2 regions of the Brevibacillus sp. FSL K6-0770 genome follow, and region 1 is predicted to be linked to the other one. Evidence: riboswitches for the same ligand, from Rfam matches in the RefSeq annotation. Region 1 holds a riboswitch; the other holds the start of a gene.
What was found. A riboswitch is a leader RNA that binds a small molecule or an ion and turns the genes downstream of it on or off. The one in region 1 is predicted to bind glycine.
Positions count from the first base shown of each region.

Region 2: linked by a shared signal. The riboswitch ahead of NST23_RS07335 (amino acid permease) and the one ahead of gcvT (glycine cleavage system aminomethyltransferase GcvT) in region 1 are both predicted to bind glycine.

Region 1 is NZ_JBBOBQ010000001.1:2,323,816-2,329,861, reverse strand. Features, by position in the region: gene gcvPA (aminomethyl-transferring glycine dehydrogenase subunit GcvPA) at 1-532, opposite strand, end outside; gene gcvT (glycine cleavage system aminomethyltransferase GcvT) at 579-1,679, opposite strand; glycine riboswitch at 1,771-1,887, opposite strand; glycine riboswitch at 1,888-1,984, opposite strand; gene NST23_RS11375 (DEAD/DEAH box helicase) at 2,205-3,905, shown strand; gene NST23_RS11370 (YqhG family protein) at 3,948-5,072, shown strand; gene NST23_RS11365 (hypothetical protein) at 5,182-6,030, shown strand.
Region 2 is NZ_JBBOBQ010000001.1:1,474,792-1,480,837, forward strand. Features, by position in the region: gene NST23_RS07320 (response regulator) at 1-646, opposite strand, end outside; gene NST23_RS07325 (hypothetical protein) at 771-1,109, shown strand; gene NST23_RS07330 (sigma-54 interaction domain-containing protein) at 1,130-2,731, shown strand; gene NST23_RS07335 (amino acid permease) at 2,833-4,206, opposite strand; glycine riboswitch at 4,545-4,603, opposite strand; glycine riboswitch at 4,607-4,706, opposite strand; gene NST23_RS07340 (iron-containing alcohol dehydrogenase) at 5,112-6,046, shown strand, end outside.

The sequences.
Region 1 (6,046 bases):
CGTACGCATATGTTTTCAGAACGCCGCGCGCTTCCGGATGCACCGCGCGGGAAACGATGACGCGCTTTTTGCCAGTGTGACCAGCCGCCATCATAGCCGCTTCTGCCAAGGAAGTCGCTCCGTCGTACATGGAGGAGTTCGCTACTTCCATTCCTGTCAGTTCACACACCATTGTCTGAAATTCAAAAATCGCTTGCAGCTCGCCTTGGCTGATTTCAGGCTGGTAAGGCGTATAAGCCGTGAAAAATTCTCCGCGGAGCAGCATGTGGTTGACTGTGCTTGGCGCATAGTGCTGATAAACGCCAGCACCCAAAAAGTTGACGTGTGTGCTGAAGTTGACGTTTTTGTTAGCCAGGCGAGTGAAGTATTTGACCAGATCAGGCTCGGACAGAGCTTCTGGAATGTTCAGCGCACCTTTGAAACGCACCTCTTCCGGAATGTCTGCAAACAGTTCTTCTACACTGGAAATGCCCAGAGTTTCGAGCATTTCGCGCTTGTCCTGATCAGTTTGGGGCAGGTAGCGGTATTTCACGAACGTTGTCCTCCTCAAATAGGATGTATTGTGGGCTTATGCTTGGTTATTTCGCACGTTTATAAAAAGGAGCGGCAACAACAACAGCTTTCAGTCGTTTTCCGCGAATTTCCACTTCAACCTCTGTGCCAATCGCCGTGTGCTCGCTTTTGACCAGGGCCAGACCAACGTTTTTCTTCAAGGTCGGGGATTGTGTCCCTGTGGTCACTTCTCCTACCAGCTCTTCTCCGACATAGACCGGATAGTGCGTGCGCGGAATGCCGCGATCGATCATCTCGATCCCTACCAGCTTGCGAGGCGCGCCGTTTTCTTTTTGCGCTTTCAACACCTCTTGGCCGATGAACGGCACTGCTTTATCTACCTTCACCGCGAAGCCGATACCCGCTTCGATCGGTGTAATGTCCTTGCTCAGTTCCTGACCGTACAGTGGCAGCTTGGCTTCAAAGCGCAGCGTGTCACGCGCCCCCAGTCCGCAAGCAACCAGACCGTCTTCTTTGCCTGCTTCAAGCAGGGCGTCCCACAGCTCTGCCGCACGATCCGCAGCCAGGTAAATCTCGAAGCCATCTTCGCCCGTGTAGCCTGTACGGGATACCAATGCCGGAATACCGCTAACCTCTACATCGCGCTCAAAACGGAAAAAGCCGATTTGGGACAGATCCGTTTGGGTCAGCTTTTGCAAAATCGATTCAGCCAAAGGCCCCTGGATCGCAATCTGCGCCGTTTGCGGCGAGATATTTTCGATCGTGACGCCCGGAATCAGGTGCTCCTGCAGCCATGCATAGTCTTTGTCAATATTGCCAGCGTTGATGACAAGCAGGTAATGGTCGTCTGCGTATTTGTAAACGAGCAAATCGTCGACCGTACCGCCGTCCGGGTAGCAAAGCACGCTGTATTGAGCTTGTCCCACTGCCAGCTTGGAAACGTCGTTGGTTGTCACGCGCTGCAAGTATTCGAGCGCGCTCTCGCCTTTTACGTCCACCTCTCCCATGTGGGATACATCAAACAAACCTGCTTTCGTGCGAACAGCTTCATGCTCCTGACCAATGCTGGAAAACTGTACAGGCAGCTCCCAACCGCCGAAGTCGATTGTTTTGGCGCCGTATTTTGCATAGGAATCAAACAGTGGCGTTCTTTTCAGATTGGACATGTGTGGCACCTCCTAAAGGCAGATAGTCGGCATTTTTCCCCATGAAAAAACAGAGGCGAAAAAACGGGTACACCAAAAGAAAGGTGCCCATTTCTCCTCCTCTGTCCTTGGTACCTGAGAGTTACCTTGCCAATCAAGCTCGGCGGGGATCACCGGGCTTGCAAGTTTCCCCTTTGGTGGCTCGACATGCGAGCTCTCTCCAGAGTTGCGTCCAGTAGAGGTTCTTTTGCCTGAGAGATTCACCGTTACCGGCTTGCTCCTTCGGCGCTGCAGTGGTTCACGCAGTCTCTCCCTGCTACTATCATTCGCGTTGGTTAGATGGTCATACATAAGTTTTTGCTATGATTTCCATACTAATGAACGAACTTCCTCTATATCCTACCATGAGAGTCGACAGTTGAAAATATGCAAATTAACAGTCAGATCAAGAAATACTTAACAAAGTGATGAACATTACCCATAATGTTAAGTTTTTTATTAAAACGCATGAAAGTTATGGCAGAGCTGTGTAAAGGAGTAACGTATATGCCGAATGTTCCTGTTTCATTTGACACGAGCTGGATATCGCCGCTGACCGAGCGGCTGCACGAAGATGGTCCATGGGACAAGTGGGAGCTGTTCAAGCTGGCGCTGGAAGCAGAAGAAGCGATGGCGGTTCGCGAGTTCGATTCTTTGCAATGCCTGAACTACTTGCCGCTGCTCTCGCCTTTTCCCCATCAGCTCCAGACGGCGGAACGCGTGCTGAATGACATGCGCGGCCGCGCGATTCTCGCGGATGAAGTCGGATTGGGCAAGACCATCGAGGCAGGGTTGATCATGAAAGAATACATGGTCAGAGGCTTGGCGAAAAAAATTCTCGTCCTCGTTCCCGCCTCTCTCGTCATTCAGTGGACAAAAGAACTGCAACAAAAATTCGGCATTCCTGCCGTCGCGCAAAAAAAAGAGTACATGTGGCGTCAGCACGAAGTCGTCGTCGCTTCCATCGACACGGCCAAACGCGACCCGCATCGCCGCCATGTGCTCGATATCGACTACGACATGCTCATTATCGACGAAGCGCACAAGCTCAAAAACAAGCGAACCCGAAACTATCAATTCGTGAAGGAAATTCGCAAAAAATACTGTTTGCTGCTCACCGCCACCCCTATCCAGAACGAGATGGACGAGCTGTACAACCTGATCAATTTGCTCAAACCGGGGCATCTGGGCCACTCGACGTCGTTTTCCACCAATTACGTCGAGGGAAAGCGCCAATCGAAAAACAGCGAAAAATTGCGCGAAGAAATCGAAAAGGTCATGATTCGCAACAAGCGAAGCGACGGCGGCATCCAGTTCACCAGCCGCCGCGTGCAGTCGATTCCCATCGAGCTGACGCAGGAGGAGATGGAGCTGTACGAGGGCGTCACGCGCTTTGTCCACGATCAGTACAAGACGGGAACCGGGCTGTTCAATTCGCTCGCTCTCATCACGCTCCAGCGCGAGGTTTGCTCCAGCAAGGAAGCCTCCTTCATGACGCTGTACAACATGCATCAACGCACCAGCGAGGAGTCTTTGCTGCGGGCGCAAATACTGGAACTGGTGGAGATGATCAAGCGGATCGAGACGCATTCCAAGGCGGCCAAAACGGTCGAGCTGATTCAGCAGATCAACGACAAAGTGATCGTTTTCACCGAATATCGGGCCACGCAAAATTACTTGCAAAAATATTTGCATGACCACGGAATTACCTCTGTGCCGTTTCGCGGCGGCTTCAAGCGCAGCAAAAAAGACTGGATGACCGATCTGTTTCAAAACCGCGCACAAGTGCTGATCGCGACAGAAGCAGGCGGCGAAGGGATCAACCTGCAATTTTGCAATCAGGTGATCAACTACGACATGCCTTGGAACCCGATGCGTGTCGAACAGCGAATCGGCCGCGTTCACCGTCTCGGGCAAAAGCGGGATGTGCACATTTACAATCTGTCCACGGTCGGGACGATTGAAGAACATATTCTCAAACTGCTGTACGAAAAAATCGATCTGTTTGAAATGGTCATCGGCGAACTCGATGATATCGTCGAACGCCTCAACCTGAGTTCCTCGCTGGAAGAAAACTTGACGCAAATTATTATGGACTCCGCATCCACGCGCGAAATGGCTTTGAAGCTGGACAACATGGGGCACGCGATTCGCGCAAGCCGCCAGCCGCACGTCGCCCCTGCTCTCTCGGAAGCCGCCGAGCAGTAGTCTGGATGCCCCCAACTAGCCAACAAGAAAAGAGGTTCCCTGATGCAAGCCAACCAGGTCAGGCAATTCGTAGAGCGCTATCTCGCGACTTTTTCTGCTCACATCGTCGAATCCCACCCCGACTACTTGACGGTCAAGCTGCCTGTCGAGGTCGACAAAGATATCGGCAACCGGCCTTTTTACTGGAGCTGGGTCGACAAAATGAATCTGGCGTACCAGCCGCTCGTGCTCACCTTCGCCTTTCACCCCGACCGCATGCCGGATGGGCTGCGTGCCGAACACCTGCACCTCGGCGCCGGGCGCATGCAGCAAATTTTTGCCTCGGCGAAAAAGCACGGTCAATTCGTCTGCATGTACGAGCAAAATACCGCTTCGCTCCCCGCCACGGGCAAACGCCGTTCTACGCCGCTCGTTCCGTGGCTGGGCATCAATCTAAAAGTGTCGTTTCTGTGCGACAAGCGGCGCGATCTCATGCTCTACCTCGGGGTCAACCTGCACCAGCCGCGGGTCGTGCACGACTTTTCGACGTACTTGTTTCAGTTGCCGCTCTCCCCTGCCATCCCGGACTATTTCTATACGCTTGATCGGAAAATTTCCGTAGAGGATGCGCTCCAGATGGCTCGCCAGGAAGCCGAAGCGGTCATCGCCAAGGAAGACCAAGCGTGGGCTGCCGAGGCAAAAGCCCGCTTGGCGGAAGAACTGGACATTCTCGCCGCCTACTACGAAGAACTGGCGAAGCGGGAGCCGCAAGCAGAGCAGGCTGATGCGGACGACGAAGAAGCGGAAAAAGCCGAGGAGCCGCAAGCAGCGCAAGCCATCGTTCCCCTCCCGCAAACGGAAGCTCCTCCTGTCGCGGAGCCTGTTGTCGAAGCAGCGCAAACCATTGACGAATACCGCTCATCTGGCGGGCGAATCCTCGACTTTTTACGTGCGAATGGGATTCAGGTGACACCACGGGAAGAAATCAATCAGGAAGAGTGGAAAAAAAGCACGCCGGAAGAAGAAAAACAGCGGCGAATGGACGAGCTGCGCTGGCAGTATGAACCGCGCATCGAGGTTCACTTCATTAACGGCGGGCTGTTTTACTTGCACTCGAACCCGCCTGTTCAAAAGCTTTCTGGCGCAAAAACGGTGCGCCATCTTCCCGCAAACGGGCGAATCATGTAAAAGATCAACGAGAAGTAGTGTGAGAGGAGTGACAAGTTGCAACAAATCTTTTTGTCATAGCTGGTTACAATAGGAATAGGATAGCCAGCGCAAAAGGTGGTGCATGTTTGTGACCAGACGATTTCTGCCCTTTCTCGGGGTCCTCTTGTCTTTCGTATTGATCTCCTGGCCCGTTCATGCCGAGGAGCAAGGCGGCTGGGAAAAAGCGTTTCAGGCTCAAATCCAGACCTGGATGAAAGAGCTCGCAAGCCGTGATCCGCAATTCAAAGAGTGGCAAAAAGCTGATACAGAAGTACAGACGCTCGGCCCGAACCAGCATCAATGGCTGGTCAGCATCAAAAAAGCCGACAAGCAAGTAGGCTATCTGGTCGTCGGAGAAACAGTCGAATCGAATGTCCCGGAAAAATTCGTCTTGCTCGAATACGGCGTCGGGGAATACATTTTGTTCGACGATGCCTTCGCTCCCCGGGAAATTGCCGCTGAGCCAGTCTACGACGGATTCGCTTCCCACTGGCTGATTGCCCGCCAGTCTTCGGCGCAAATGGTGAACGCCAAAACAGGCGAAGCTTATCCCGCTTCGTTTGCAGCCAACGAACCAACCGTGCTGCAAAATCTGGTGCAGACAGGACAAAAACTGACCCAGACCCGCACTTTGCAATCGGCGCAGACAGACCCGTTCGACCAGATCGGCTGGTTCAACCAAATGCAACGCGGCAGCGCCGTTACGTGGTCAGAGCTGTGGCAACAGCAAAACAACGCGTCAGTTACCCTCACTGTTTCCTTGTACCACGCCCAGGTGCTGGCTCCTTACGCTGTCGGCTCGCTCCATTTGTGGAACGACCAATCTGCCTATGTGGGGGTCTGGGATGAAGGACTGCGCTTTATCCCTTACGTCTACGCTGACAAGATCGGCAAATTTTACGTATCCAGCCCGCAGGTGCGGCCGCCTCAAAGCTGACATATCGCTTCGTATG
Region 2 (6,046 bases), 850 kb from region 1:
AAACCAGGATGGCGTAGCCCGATTCCCCGATCGGGTACGTGCCGAGCATTTGCGGAATGTCGTCGAGCAAAATATCGATGGCGACGAAGCCCAGCAGCCTTTCGTTTTCCTCAATCTTCATGGTGCCGCTGGTCACCATTTTTTTCGTGAGATAATCGGCGTACGGCTCGGAAAAAACGACGTCATTGGAACGGACGGCGTCTGGATACCAGGGGCGTTTGGTGAGCGACCAGTCTTTTCCTGAGAGCGTGTCGGTGTTGCCGATCGTGAAGTTGCCCGCATTGCTGGAAACCCATACAAGACCCAGGTTGTGGTCCAGCCGCTGGATGCCGTCCAATGCGGTCGCTACGTCCAAGTAATGCGGGCTGGTGAAGGCATGCTCTCGCGTCTGCACGGTTTGCAGGTAGCGCAAGATTGCCTGGTTGGTGCTCATTTGCCTGATCAGCAACGCTTTTTGCGCAAAGAAAGCGTCCATCCGTTCGGCCAGAGCCTGGCTTTGCAGGGTCAGCTTGTTCTCAATCTCGACTTTCATGATCCGGTTGGTTTGGGAGCGCATGATGTAGCCGGACAGGGAGAAGGCGACCACGATGATCAGGAGGATGAGAATGGTCAGTTTTCGGGCATGGCTGACGTGAAAAGTTTTCATGAACGACCTCGCAATCTGTGATGTACGTTGTTTTCATTTTACAACACAAATCTCAAAATCTTCCGGAAAAAGCGCGGCTTGCTCCCGATTCATCTAGTAAAATAGAGAGGAAGGGGTGACAGTCATGTACACCGTATGGAAAGTGAAATACTTGAAAATATCTTCCTACCTCAAACTATGTGTGGGAGCCGGTTTTTCACTGGGTCTCTTGATCGGACTTGTTCAACTGCTTTTTCTGTTTTTGATGCGTGCCACAGAGGGACATTCAGGAGCAAGCGGCATGTGGGACAGCTTGCTTGCCGGCCTGGCGAATGCGGCAGGCACTGTCATCGTCTATACTTTTGGCGCCGCGGTTATCAGTCTTATTTCTTATTTTCCTTTTATGGCTTTTCTCAAACGCAAGCAAGGAATAAAGATCGAAGGAATATTGGAACCATTTGAAGAGAGCGAGATCAGGTCATGACATCATGGAGAGAATCGCACATGCATCCATTGCGTCCAACGATGACGGTCGAGGAAGCCGTCGCCCATTTTACGCCAGACCGGAACGAAGTGCAGGAAGTATACAGTGAAGAAGACGAATTTATCGGCTATTTGACGGTAGAAGCGATCGCCCATGCGATTCATCGCGGGGAATTGACGCGGCCGATTGTCGAATACGTGGTGCCGGAAGTGAGCTTGCCGGATCGAAAGCGGCAGGCAAGCTCGCAGGCGCAGCTTCACGCTTTTTTCGAGAGTCCGATCTGCCAAATCGTGTTCAATGCGCTGTATGACGGCGTGTACATTACAGACGGAGCGGGCATTACTTTGTTCATCAACCAGGCGTACCAGCGCATTACCGGGATTCGCGAAGAAGAGGTCATCGGCAAGCATATGGGCGATTTGATCAAGCAAGGCATGATCTCCGTGTCCGCTTCGCTGGAGACGATCCGCACGCGAAGGCCCGTGACGCTGATCCAGACGATACGCAACAGCCGCAAAATCATCGTTTCCGCGACGCCTGTGCTGTCGTCCGCAGGCGAGATTTTATACATCATCAGCAGTGTCCGGGACATCACCGAGCTGATCCGCTTGAAGCACGAGCTGGATAGTCAAAAGCTGCTGCAAAGCGATGTGCCCCCTGCCGATCAGATGGGGCTGGAAGATGTTGTGCTCGGGCCAGCGACGCGCTCGCTTTTCCGCCTGGCTGACAAGGTCGCCAAGACAGATGCAAAAATTTTGTTGCAGGGCGAGACGGGTGTAGGGAAAAGCATGATTGCGAAATACATCCACGCCAGGAGCAGTCGAGCCAACGAAATTTTTATGGAGTTGAACTGCGCGGCAATCCCGGGCCATCTGGTGGAGGCTGAGCTGTTTGGCTACGAGCCGGGTGCGTTTACGGGAGCGCTCAAGCAAGGCAAGGTCGGCATTTTGGAAAGCGCCCATCGCGGTACGCTTTTTCTCGACGAGATTGGCGATTTGCCGCTGGAGCTGCAAGTCAAGCTGTTGAAGGTCGTGGAGGAAAGCAAATTCATGCGCGTCGGCTCCACGCAAGTGCGACATGTAGATGTGCGGATCATCACGGCGACTCATCGGGATTTGGCTACGCTGGTGCGGGAAGGGTTGTTCCGCGAGGATTTGTACTATCGGCTGAACATCGTCACTTTCGAGGTTCCACCGCTGCGGCAGCGCCGGGAAGAGATTGTCCCGCTGCTTGAGTCCTATCTGGAAAAATTCAACGAAAAGTACAACGAGCAAAAAACGATGACGCTGGAGTGTTACGAGTGGCTGACCAACTACAGTTGGCCGGGGAACATCCGGGAGCTGGCGAACCTGGTCGAGCGGCTGGTTGTCACGACTTTTCACAACACGATTGACGTGGGAGATTTGCCCGGCTTTTTGCAACAGGTGTTTCCGCAAGCGGAGCCGACGTCGTTGCGCGATGCGGTGGCACGACTGGAGCGCAGCATGATCAGCCAAGCGATCCAGACGCACCGGACGACCAGACTGGCAGCAGAAGCGCTTGGGATCAGCCAAAGTGCGCTCGTCCAGAAGATGAAAAAGTGGCAGCTGCACATCGGCAGCGAACCGGAGTTGAACGAATAGGAAAACATCCCGCGAGCGCCTGACGCCATCGCGGGATGTTTGTTTTACTCATGCAGCCACATTCGTTCATGAATGTGGTTTTTGGTTGTGTCGCTTACCGCTTACGAGTTTTCGGCAATTTTGACCTGATCGACTTTCGCTTTGCGCAGCTTGTAAATCACCACGAGCATGATGAACCAGACAGGTGTGATGAACAAGGCAACGCGCGTGTCTTCAGCAAGTGCGAGCACGACGAGAATGAACGCGAGAAAAGCGAGAATCAAGTAATTGGCAAACGGATAGAGCGGCATTTTGAATTTGTTTTGCGCTGCCAGCTCTGGTCTTGTCTTGCGGTATTTCAGGTGGCAAATGACCGTAATGCCCCAGATGAACAGGAAGCAAACCGTCGAGACACTCGTGATCAGCGTGAAGACGCCTTCTGGCATGATGTAGTTCAATACAACGGCGATGAGAATGACGACGGTAGAGAAGAACAGGGCATTGGCAGGAACTTGGCGAGTCGTGAGCTTGGTCATGGCCGCAGGCGCGTTTTGTTCTCTGCCCAAAGAGTAGACCATTCGGCTTGTACTGAAGACGGCGCTGTTACATGCCGAAGCGGCGGAGGTCAGTACGACAAAGTTGACGATTCCCGCAGCGGCAGCAATTCCGATTGCGGCAAACACTTGCACGAACGGGCTTTCTGTCGGAACGATCGCACTCCATGGGTAGATGCTCATAATCACGATCAGCGCACCGACGTAGAACAGCAAGACGCGGATCGGAATGTTGTTGATCGCTTTTGGAATGACGCGCTCAGGATTTTCTGTCTCTCCGGCAGTCAGTCCGACCAGCTCAATGCCGACGAACGCGAAGACGACCATCTGGAACGAAAGTAAGAAGCCGTTGATTCCGTTCGGGAACATCCCGCCATGGCTCCACAAGTTCGTGAAGCTGGAAGCGCCGGAGTTGGTGGAGAAGCCTTTGACGATCATGACGATACCGACGACGATCAAGGCGAGAATCGCGATGACTTTTACCAGCGCGAACCAAAACTCCATTTCTCCGAACAGCTTCACGGTTGCCAGGTTCATGAAAAGTAAAATTACGAGGGCAATCAACCCCGGCATCCATTGCGGCACTCCCGGAAACCAATACTGTGTGTACAAGCCGACAGCCGTCAAATCGGCCATGGCAATCGAAATCCAGCAAAACCAATACGTCCAGCCTGTGACGAACGCAGCCATGTTTCCGAGGTAGTCTTTTACGAAGTCGACGAAGGAATGGTAGTTCAGGTTGCTCAGGAGAAGTTCACCGAGCGAGCGCATGATCAAAAAGCAAATAATCCCAGTAATCAGGTACGCAAACAAAATGGATGGCCCGGCGAGGTGAATGGATTTTCCCGCACCCAGAAATAGTCCGGTACCAATGGCTCCACCGATTGCGATGAGTTGAACGTGTCTGTTTTTCAGACCTCTCGCCAATTTTTGTTGTTCCATGTGATCCCCCTCTTTCTCTCTGTCTGATTCTGCACAGTTACTTGGAAAGACAACTACTTGCTCGACGACTTTTTCTTCGCAAAAGTTTATGGTTCTTTATAATTCTCATAGTAACATAGCTGTACAGAATAAATACATCATTAAGTTACTTCCAACGAAAAAAACGCTTACATTTTTCAGTGAGTCCTTATTTTTTGCTGTTTGCTTCCGGTTGCTCCCTCCTTGTTTGCCCGAGTGGGGATGTGGCTGTTCCCCTGAAAGCGCAGCGATTTCTAGCAGCAATCCTATTTTTCGCCAATAAAAAAAGGAACGGGAAAAATAGGCTGGTTCCTATTTTCCTCTGTCCTTTTACCTGAGAGTGTTTAACTCCTTTGGTGGCCAATGGCTCTCTCCAGAGATGCGTCCCATTGCGGTCCTTTTACCTGAGAGATTTGTCCTGGGGGTCAGGATTTGCTCCTTCGGTGCTAAACGGTAAGTTTAGTCTCTCCCGCAATATTCATCCGCGATAGATATTCGCATGCGTTCTTTTGATAGTAAATTATTCCAAATAGCTTGTCAAACGAAAATTGCCAATTGACAGACTATTTTAAGCATAAAACATTTTTGACCGATTGAAGTCCAACAAACAAGGGAGATGGCAAGAATCAACAACAATTTGATTCGAAAGCAAATCAATATGATGTATTTTGATTTGAAACATGATCGGTGATCGGATGAAAACGGTTGCTTTTTGTTCCGGGCAAAGCGAGAGCGAAAAATGTGACGAACATGTGAGAAAAGGTGGTTTTGCGAGCGGAAATCTACCATTTCGCCGGGAGCAAACGAGGTTGGGTGCAGCGAATTTTAAGGCTTTGGCACGGGATTTGCTTTTAAGTGGCAGCACAGAGAAGGGAGAGAGTGACAACATGAACATTTCTACATTTGCTGCTGCGAACAAGCTGGTCACAGGCCGCGATTCGCTGACATTGCTTGCAGAGGAAGTCGCCCGGCTGGGGGTGCAGCGTCCGCTGATCGTCACCGACCATATTTTGATTCAGGCCGGGGTGGTGGCACAAGTCGAGGAGCTTTTGCCGATGAAGGCAGGCATCTTCCCGGACGTCAATCCGGAGCCGGAAATCGAAATCGTCGACCTGTGTGTCAGCATGATTCGCGCAGGAAGCTACGACGGGCTGATTGCGGTCGGCGGAGGAAGCGCGATCGACATTGCGAAAGCGGCTGCGGTCATGGCGACTAATGAGGGCAGCATCGAACAGTATTTTGGCACGAATCTGGTCAAGCAGCCGGGCTTGCCGCTGATCGCGATTCCGACTACAGCGGGAACAGGCTCGGAAGTGACCAATATCTCGATTTTGTCCGATACGAAGGAGCAAGTAAAAAAAGGAATTGTAAGCCCTTACTTGCTGCCGGATGTCGCTATCGTCTCGCCGATGATGACGCTGACGTGCCCGCCGAGTGTTACCGCTGCGAGCGGCGTGGATGCGTTGGTGCATGCAGTGGAAGCCTATATTTCCAAGTTTGCCTCCCCAGTCACGGACGCGCTGGCGATTGGCGCGATGAAGCTGATCGCTGTTCACCTGCCAAAAGCGTACGCGGCCCCGGACAACATCGAATCGCGCGAAGCCATGATTACAGCCGCGTTGATGGCGGGTCTTGCCTTCGGAAATGCAGGGGTAGGAGCTGTACATGCCCTGGCTTACCCGCTCGGCGGACGCTTCCACATGGCGCACGGCGTCAGCAACTCGCTGCTTTTGCCTTACGTGATGCGCACGAACAAGATCGCCTGCCTGGAAAAGCTGGGAGACATCGCCCAGGCGCTCGGAGAAAATACAACTGGCCTGAG